DNA from 4 places in the Pelagibaculum spongiae genome. Region 2 is predicted to be linked to each of the others. Evidence: riboswitches for the same ligand, from Rfam matches in the RefSeq annotation. Region 2 holds a riboswitch; each other region holds the start of a gene.

Region 1 (2,203 bases), 240 kb from region 2:
GGCAAGTGTTGCTTCAGATTGCCATTGTGGATTTATTTCGATCTGGCCACTAAATGCACTAGCCAACTCAGTTCTTTCCCATTGAGATCTTTGGGCGTCTGCTATGTTATGGCTGTTGTATTTCTCGATAGATGCACGATTCACCCAAGTTAACGAAATATCTTCAATATATTCGTTGTACCCAGCAGTTACTTCAAAACGATTGTTTCGGTCTAGCTGATTTTTAATTTTAGAAATCCCAATGTTCATCGAGGGATCTCCGAAGTGTTCTGAGCGATTATAAATTGAAGCCTTGACGCTCAGATCGCCATTAAACAACGGCTGGCTGTAAAGCATGTTAGCAATGGCTAGTTTAGTTTTTAGATAAGCATCATTTGTAATGACATTTTGTAATGTAGGCTGGTTTTTGTTTTTGTCAGACAATAATAAAGAGTAATCAATAAACTTCTGATCTGAGATTGTCTGTCGATAATACGCATAACCTTGATATTGGCTTAACTCATTGTTGTATCTTTTTTGATTTTTATTATCAATAAAGTTTCCAGTGCTATTATAAAATGAATAATCATTGTCACTTGTAATGCCGCTAAGGGCGAAGCTACTGTTGGTTTCTCCGTGATGAATGGCCAAATTTTTAGTAGAAAAACTACCTAGGCCGAGAGAAATATCTGTTTGTGGCTTGGCTTTAAGCGTGACAATGTTAATTGCACCGCCAATATTAGAGCGGGCAAAAATAGCAGGGGTATAATTTTTATAAATTTCGATTCTTTCGACAGATGACAGGTTGATCAGCGAAAGATCTAGGCTAGCTCCTGCAGCATCGTTTAATAAAGAGCCATTGAGATAAATGCCTATTTGAGCGCCAGAAGCCCCGCGAACGGAGTAACTGGAATAACTACCATGCCCGCCAAGAGTTCGAATCTGGATGCCCGTTTGCTGTTTTAACAGTTCGGGAATAGATGTGATCTTTCCGAGAAATTGATCCCGGTTGATAACGGTAACTGATTGAAGGCTGTTGTCAGGATCTGTCTCAAACACAGATGTTTGCTGACCAATAACTTCAACTGTAGGGAGTTTTTGACGCTCATCTTCTGCATATGCAGTGTTATAGACTGCGAGAAGAGCAACTGAGCAAATAATAGATTTCACAATTCACCGCGTTTACCGAAAAAAATTTCAGTTACGAGGGAGCAAACTGCAAATGGCTATGAGGCCAAAATACCAGTCTGAACAAGTCGCCCGCCGCAACTGTGACTATGCCCAATTAGTTTTGCACTAAAAGGAGCTGGATTTAGGCCGGTCTCCGGGCTCTTGACGGGGGAATTCCCACAACTGAACCTTCCCATGAAATCACAGTGGTTATTTTCAGTCTTCGTCAATTACCGTTGCGGGGGCAGCTCAGGTATTTAACCTGATTCCCGATTATCCCTTTGCAGGGCACCTGTAATCGTGCGGCATTGTCGCGGTCAAATTGGGCCTTGTCAATCAAGTTAAAGATTCATTAAAAATCTTCAACAGAGTTAGTGGTAGCATGGTTATACGTGTCAAGTTGACCTGAAATTTGCAGGAGCGTGCTATGAATAATCCACTTTTAATCCAACCAGACTGGCCTGCGCCTGCCCATATCAAAGCTTGCTGCAGCACTCGCATTGGCGGTTGTAGTTCAGCGCCTTACGACAGCTTGAATTTGGGCGATCATGTTGCTGATAATCCACAAAATGTAGCGAAGAACCGTCAATTGCTGGCGCAAGTTGCTCAGCTTCCAGCGGCACCTGTTTGGTTACAGCAGACGCATTCTACGGTGGTAGTTGATGCTGCAACTGTCGCTGCGGGTGTTAATGCGGATGCGTCATTCTCCACTGACAAGGCCCAGGTTTGTGCGGTAATGACCGCAGATTGTCTGCCAGTGTTGTTGACCAATCAACAGGGCTCTGTGGTAGCTGCGATTCATGCCGGTTGGCGTGGATTGGCCGATGGCATTATTGAAGCGACGGTTGAAAAGCTGCGAGTTCAGTCTCCTGATAGTCAATGGATGGCCTGGCTCGGCCCAGCAATTAGCCAAAGTGCTTTTGAAGTGGGTTCTGAAGTTAGAGAATATTTTTTGGAAAAGGAAACCGGCTGTGCTTGCGCATTTATTCCTTCTGAAAATGAAGGAAGGTGGATGGCCGATATTTACACCTTGGCCAGACGCCGATTGGCTCAT
Region 2 (2,203 bases):
TGGCTGTAACAGCCCAGGGCGAACCTTTCCCATTAGCGCTAATGCAAACCCGGAAACAACACCTTCAATCAAGGCAACCGGCAAATGCCCCAATACGACTAATTTAGCACTGGCGACAAAACCTTCGCTCGAGAACGCCAAGGTTAGAGAAACCATTAATGAAGTTAGAAAAACAGCCAAAAAACCAGCGGTAAAACCTTTACCCCAGTCGGGTAGAGCATATGCTAAATGCCGAATTAAATAACCGACAAGTACCGCTGGTAGCGCAATGTTCAAGCAGTTAATACCCAAAACCACTATGCCGCCAAAGCCAAAAAACAATGCTTGTAAAATCAAAGCAATTAATATGACTGGAAATGCAGCCCAACCTAATAGCAAACCGATTAAACCGTTAAATATTAAATGGACGCTGGTAAAACCTAATGGTAAATGAATTAATGACGCTACAAAAAAACAAGCAGATAAAACACCAGCTTGAGGAATTTGTCGGTCTTCAATTTTTTTTAAACCAATCGCAGTGGCAGCAACCGTGGCAACGATACCAACGCCCAACACTGGAATTGACAGAACACCTTCAGCAATATGCATAGCACAACCCTCTAGTGATCCTGCGCCTGAAGCCACAATACGCCAGCCTGCTCCAGCAGATATTTTTTGCCGTTCAATTCAAAACCGTTTTCAGTTTCAAATAAAGCGGCAATGCCCCACCAGCCAGACTTGGTTAAAGTCACGGTAAATTCACCTTGGCTGTTAGTGATTACTTCTTGGTTAGCCCATGCATCGGAAGGCAAAGCATCATGAGCAGCATTGTAATGCTCCATTTCCACGGTAACGCCTGCTGCTGGTTGGCCATTAACTAAAACCTGGCCGGTGAAACTGCTGCCAGTCCACAGGGCAAATGGACGAGTCAGCGGCATAATTTCAACCGGTGAGGCTACTTTGGTTTGCCAATCACCTTCACCAGCAAAGCTGCTGATTATCGTTTTTGGATATTGGATCAGCACCGCTTGCTCGGTTGGATCGAAATAAGGTTGTTGTTCAGCAAAGAAGGTATAAATGCCCGGACGGCGGATCGAATAATCCAACTGCCAGCCCTGTTTACCAGAAAATTGTTTGCTGATTAATTGTTCCGTCAAATCCGATGTTTTTTGCCCTAACCGTACCGCCAACTTAGCTGGCTTTTGCATATCCATGCTTGGGCCCATGGTGGCGGGATGAGTGAAATAAACCGGCATTTGAAGCTGGCGGGAATCCCCCTGATCAACCACTTGTTTTTGTGGGAATAGGGTCAAAAAGTGTGCACTGGCTGCTGAGGTACCCAATGCGAAAACTGCGCCTGCTAGTGTCAGTTGAGCCAAAAAATTACGTGCTGACATTACAACTCCAAAGTTAGTATTTACTTACCCTGGAATACGTGATTTATTGCCGATAACGGCATTTTTTAAGTGTGTGCCACCGAGTAGTCCCGCTCAGTATTCCAGGCATGATTGAATTGCAGGTCTCCTGGCTCATGACTCAAACGCAACTACTGCCTTCCCGGCTTTCCAACCAGTGGCGCTAGTAAATACTCGTCAATTACAGTTGCGGGTACAGCCCAGGCGTTTAACCTGATTCCCTTTTAGCCACAGCGTGTGCGAATAGCGGCACAACTCAATACACCTACAAACATAAACGTTATACGCACCTAACGGTTTGACAGATATCAGCCTGATCGCAAGCAAATAGCGAAATTATTATCAAATGAACGAAACAGGTAAAGAAAACAACTTTTGCTGCCGATAGATTAGAACACCGTCTAAACCAGTTAGCATGATATGAAAGAAGTAAAATTTCGCTGGATCGATAAATACTTGATTCAGTTACGTGTTAAAAGCAAATTCATGATCTTAGGAGCCATGGCAATTCTGGCTTTGGTCGGTCAAACCTATTGGTTGGTCAGCCACTATGAGAATGGTTTTGTTGCTTACCAACAAAGAATGGATCAGCAGTACCAGCAGCAAGTGCAACAATTGATTGATAGCGCGCCGGGTAATTTGCAACCATCGCAGCAATCTCAACTTACTCAAGCATTACAGCAGCAACCCAAACTTTCGTCTGTAGTAACAGAAGAGCAAGCCGGTTTTTATCAAAAAATCCTATTAGCCTTAACTTTTATGATTAGCTTAATTGCGATAGGTAATTATTACATTTCAACCTTTGTCGG
Region 3 (2,203 bases), 400 kb from region 2:
CTTGCTGTTGCGGATTTAGCCCAGATTCATTGGCTAGCGCGTTACTGAGTAGAGAGTGTTGTGCCAGAAGACCAGGTAAATATTTATGCCGATCTAGCAGGCTATCAAGACCTTTGCGAAATCGATACAGTTCTGCCAACGATTCCTTGCGGTGGTTATCTAATGATTGCTGCCAAGCAATTGCCGCCAAACTGGCAGACAGAGTGGCAATCATTAGGCAGCTCATGAATAAAGCGCTTTTTTTTCTCAAGATTGATTGTCCTGGGCTGATGCTACAGCGCTAGTTTTGCAGCTGTTGTTATTCAAACAGTATTAGATACGAAAGTTCAATGTCGATTAGTGCTGGTGCTGTCTGCCAGTTGAGTCGTTTAGTAAAGAGAGTATCGGCAGGTGAGCGGGTTCAAACTGTTAGCTTTTGTGTTGATTGTCAGTTTCTGACAGAGCAGCGCGCCGTGACAAGTCTGGCAGATGGATGGAAACTGGTCATACCTGTATGGCGGTTTTTGGCGCTATATCGTGACAAGCCAAATCGATTGTCGGAGCGATTCAAAGCATTGTGACTACCTATCAGAAATTTTTATGAAGATTTTTTTACAAGAGCATTGCTGGTAAACCAGTCGCTTTAAATGCGAGGTTTGCCACTAAGGAATCGATCGCTTATGCGCCTGTTGCGGCGTTATTCGATTGGCGCTTGACCAAATTGTGAATCACTATATATTGTGTCGGCGGTTCTGGTTTGCCTCACCATCTGGTGGAATTGAAATGGCGTAAGGCTATTGCATTTACTTGCAGATTCAGGCAAGGCAACAGGGAAGCCCGGTGAGAATCCGGCACTGACGCGCAGCGGTATTGGAGAACAAAAATGGCATGGCCAGCAGGCCAGGCACTGTTCATCAGGGATGTATCTATGAATGGGAAGCCGCCATGTAGGTGTCACAAATGATCGAGAAAATCATCATCAAGTGACGTGCTCCTAAGTCCGAATACCTGCCAGATCGACACAGTTTCACGCGGTCTTACACCGCTTTTACAGATAGTGTCACTCAGCGGAGCTGAGCATCATATTTTCTAGTCCTCGCGAAAAGGGCAGGGAAGCTAGCAAGACAATAAGACACCGATATTCGGTGCCTGTCTGCGAGCTTGTAGCTGCCCCGTGTGGAATTTACGCGATAATAAAGGAGCTGCAATGTCCCCAAGCCGATCTTCCAATGCCCTTGCATCAGATAACTCTGTTGTTTCCCTGAACCAGAAATACGGTCAGGCCTCAACTGATTTATTTCAGGTTCGCAAGCGCAGTGGGGAAGTCACCACTTTTGATGCAGAAAGAATTCGTGTTGCGATTAGCAAAGCTTTTTTAGCAGTTGAATTCCCTGAAAACAGTAATGCCATTATTCCCGAGCGTATCCATCAGATTGCCGACCAATTAACCGCTCAAGTATTGTCTGTTTTCTTTTCGCGCATGCCGACTGGTGGCACTTTAGACATTGAGCAAATTCAAGATCAGGTTGAGCTGGCATTAATGCGCGATGGACACCAGTTAATTGCACGTGCCTATGTTTTATATCGTGAAGCGCATGCATTAGCACGTCAGGCCAGTAAAGAAACTCAAGATCAAAATGAGCCAGAACCGGCTTTTGAAGTACAAGGTGAAAATGGCCAAAACTGGGCTATTGATCGTCAGTCGTTGATTGAATTGATAAAGCCTCTGGCAATTGGTCTTGAAGCCGTCGACTTAAAAGAATATACCGCACTGATATTCGATAGTTTGTACCAAGGGATTGCCCAAGCAGAGTTGGAAAGCTCTTTATTAATTACGGCCAGTTCTTTGATCGAAAAAGAACCTGAATATGATGCATTGGCTGCACGCTTGCTGTTATCTCAAATCAGGCAGCGGGTGGCAGGTACTTTACAATTAACCGCTATTGATGCTGATGCATTGGCAACAGTTAAAGCCAGCTTGGCAATCGGCATTGAAAACAAATTAATTAACCCTCAGTTGGCAGAATTTGATTTAGCTAAAATTGCTGAAGCGATTAATTTTGAAGCAGATAAACAATTCAGTTATTTAGGGCTACAGACGATTTTTGATCGTTACTTGTTGCATGTAAATGATCAGCGAATTGAAACACCTCAACTATTCTTTATGCGAGTCGCAATGGGGCTGGCATTAAATGAAGCAGATAAAGAAACACGAGCCATTGAG
Region 4 (2,203 bases), 920 kb from region 2:
CGTTATTTTTAACCCAGTTAGTGAATCGGTCGTTGTCACAGACGTAGCCGCTAACACTAATGGTTGGCTAACTCCCTGTAGTTCGGGCATTGCCACACGATAATGCACTGAATCTGCTGGCAACCCTTGGCTGGAAAGTTTCCACTGTGCGTAGGAGTATTCTGTGAGTCGGATTCCCTTTAAAACTGGCACATTTAATTGCTGTAATTTTTTACTGACTTTCAAACGACCTTCTCCACCACCCAGCACAAAATCTTGCAAAGATACAACGGCTAATTTTATTTCGGATAAGGAGATTTTATTTATTTGGTTAGTTTGTTGTTGGCGGAATAATTGCTGAATCTGAGAAATGGCATAAACCGTGGGTTGCCCCCAACCAGCCAACACCGACAGGCATTGATAGGAAGTAGCCTTACAAATTTGCTGATGTAGCGCCCAATCGCCTGGACGGTCAGCAGCATCATGATCAAGCAATAATAATATTGGCTGTTGCCAATCAATTTGATTGGCAAGTTTCGCTAAACTGTATGGCCTTGCTTGTAAAAAATAACGAACACTCGCAGGTAATCGCGGTGGAAAGCGCATTAATTGTTCAGAAAAACTGGTTTCTGTAATTAATAATCGCCAAATATTAGCCACATTCTGGTTGCTTCTGGCCCTCCAATAACTGGTCGCTAATAACCAACGAGAAAATTCAGGAAAGCGAATTTGTTGCTGTTTTAACCAGTTGTCAATTTCATCAGCTTCGGTAGGTTTGGAAAATAACTTTTTCTTTTGTTGTGCTGACAAACTCTCAAATGGCAATACCTGTGCTGACTGTCGGTTCAATTTTAATAAACGATGATCGCTATTAATCACCATAATCGAATCATTTTGAATATTCATAGCCAACAAGCGCTCTACTAATTCACCGAACACCGATGCAATCAATAGTTGATCACTTTGTTTGATCAGCTCAAGTAACGCCGGTTGATCCATCGCTTGAACTTGACTTACGCTGCGCAGTTGAATTTTTTGATCCGGAAATTGTTCTAAATATCGATGAGTTGCTGCTGCTAATGCAGCTGCCGACCGATCAGAAACGATCGCCAAACCACTATATGAAGTAGTCGGTGCCACGGATAACGGAACGTTAGCCAGAACCGATATCGGAAAAAAAACTAAAGCGAACCAACTAACGAGCAGCTTTCGAGCAAAGAGAAATAAAAAATTGCGCATGCAGAACTCCTGAAGCTAACACACGCACCAACACAGGAGAGCACATAACTAAACCAGCTCAAGATATTAAGGACCGTTAAAGACCTACATATTGAAGCGATTTAGGTGCACGAGAACACACGATTTCCGTAATACGGAAATAGCGATTCGGATCACCCCGCCCGATGCATTTATAGTATTCAGGCCGGTCTCCGGGCTGGGATATAATAGGGAAAACTTACTATTTGACCTATTATGTCGAGCCTTCCCATTCATAAATAAATGAACAGTGGCTGATTCGACTTAAAATCCTTACCGTTGCGGGGGCAGCACAGGTTACTCCTGTTTCCCGATTATCACTGAAGCTACTCTGGCGGCATTTAGCCAATTCAAAGTAACCGGTCGTGCACCTGAAAATTGGCGCACAGAGTAACTGTAAAGTTGCTTCAGCTCAATTGATTATTTTTTTGTAATTAAACATCGCTTTTTCTTTACCTACTGACGCTCTAATTTTTATCTCCTATTCAATGCATCAACCAAAAAAAATGGCCACTATGTTTCCATAAGGGCCATTTTTATTCAGGATCGAATTTCGATTTAAGGAATTAATCTATCAATGGTTAATTGATACATTGAATTAGCTAATTCAACTGGCCCCAAAATCCCTTCCAGATCACCTGATGATGCAGTAGGTCCACCGCCTTTAACTAAACGAGCAACTACCATTACTTTTTGTCCGGCGACCAAGGGTGCGCCAGTCATGGTATTACTGCCATCAATGGTGACTTCCAGCGGTAAGCTATTAGCACTTTTACGCACTGCAGCAAGTGGTGGCCCACCAGCTAAAGGTCGTAAGAATACAAACAAACTATGGTGTCCGTCGATTGCATTTTTCAATTGATCTGACAAATCCAAACTGACGGTAATGCTAATATCTGCTGCGTCGGAAGATGAAGCGACTCCTGCCTGAGTATCAACTTGAACATCAGGCTGCTGAGCAACGGTT

Evidence for each region. A riboswitch is a leader RNA that binds a small molecule or an ion and turns the genes downstream of it on or off. The one in region 2 is predicted to bind cobalamin.
Region 1: linked by a shared signal. The riboswitch ahead of DC094_RS05540 (TonB-dependent receptor) and the one ahead of DC094_RS04445 (DUF4198 domain-containing protein) in region 2 are both predicted to bind cobalamin.
Region 3: linked by a shared signal. The riboswitch ahead of DC094_RS02825 (ribonucleoside-diphosphate reductase subunit alpha) and the one ahead of DC094_RS04445 (DUF4198 domain-containing protein) in region 2 are both predicted to bind cobalamin.
Region 4: linked by a shared signal. The riboswitch ahead of DC094_RS00550 (cobaltochelatase subunit CobN) and the one ahead of DC094_RS04445 (DUF4198 domain-containing protein) in region 2 are both predicted to bind cobalamin.

What each region holds. Positions count from the first base shown of each region.
Region 1 is NZ_QDDL01000001.1:1,282,213-1,284,415, reverse strand. It holds gene DC094_RS05540 (TonB-dependent receptor) at 1-1,149, opposite strand, end outside; cobalamin riboswitch at 1,278-1,461, opposite strand; gene pgeF (peptidoglycan editing factor PgeF) at 1,577-2,203, shown strand, end outside.
Region 2 is NZ_QDDL01000001.1:1,042,032-1,044,234, forward strand. It holds gene cbiM (cobalt transporter CbiM) at 1-588, opposite strand, end outside; gene DC094_RS04445 (DUF4198 domain-containing protein) at 600-1,376, opposite strand; cobalamin riboswitch at 1,477-1,666, opposite strand; gene DC094_RS04450 (methyl-accepting chemotaxis protein) at 1,815-2,203, shown strand, end outside.
Region 3 is NZ_QDDL01000001.1:643,144-645,346, reverse strand. It holds gene DC094_RS02835 (PDC sensor domain-containing protein) at 1-226, opposite strand, end outside; gene DC094_RS02830 (hypothetical protein) at 330-560, shown strand; cobalamin riboswitch at 760-1,009, shown strand; gene DC094_RS02825 (ribonucleoside-diphosphate reductase subunit alpha) at 1,187-2,203, shown strand, end outside.
Region 4 is NZ_QDDL01000001.1:121,458-123,660, forward strand. It holds gene DC094_RS00550 (cobaltochelatase subunit CobN) at 1-1,218, opposite strand, end outside; cobalamin riboswitch at 1,384-1,615, opposite strand; gene ccmI (c-type cytochrome biogenesis protein CcmI) at 1,795-2,203, opposite strand, start outside.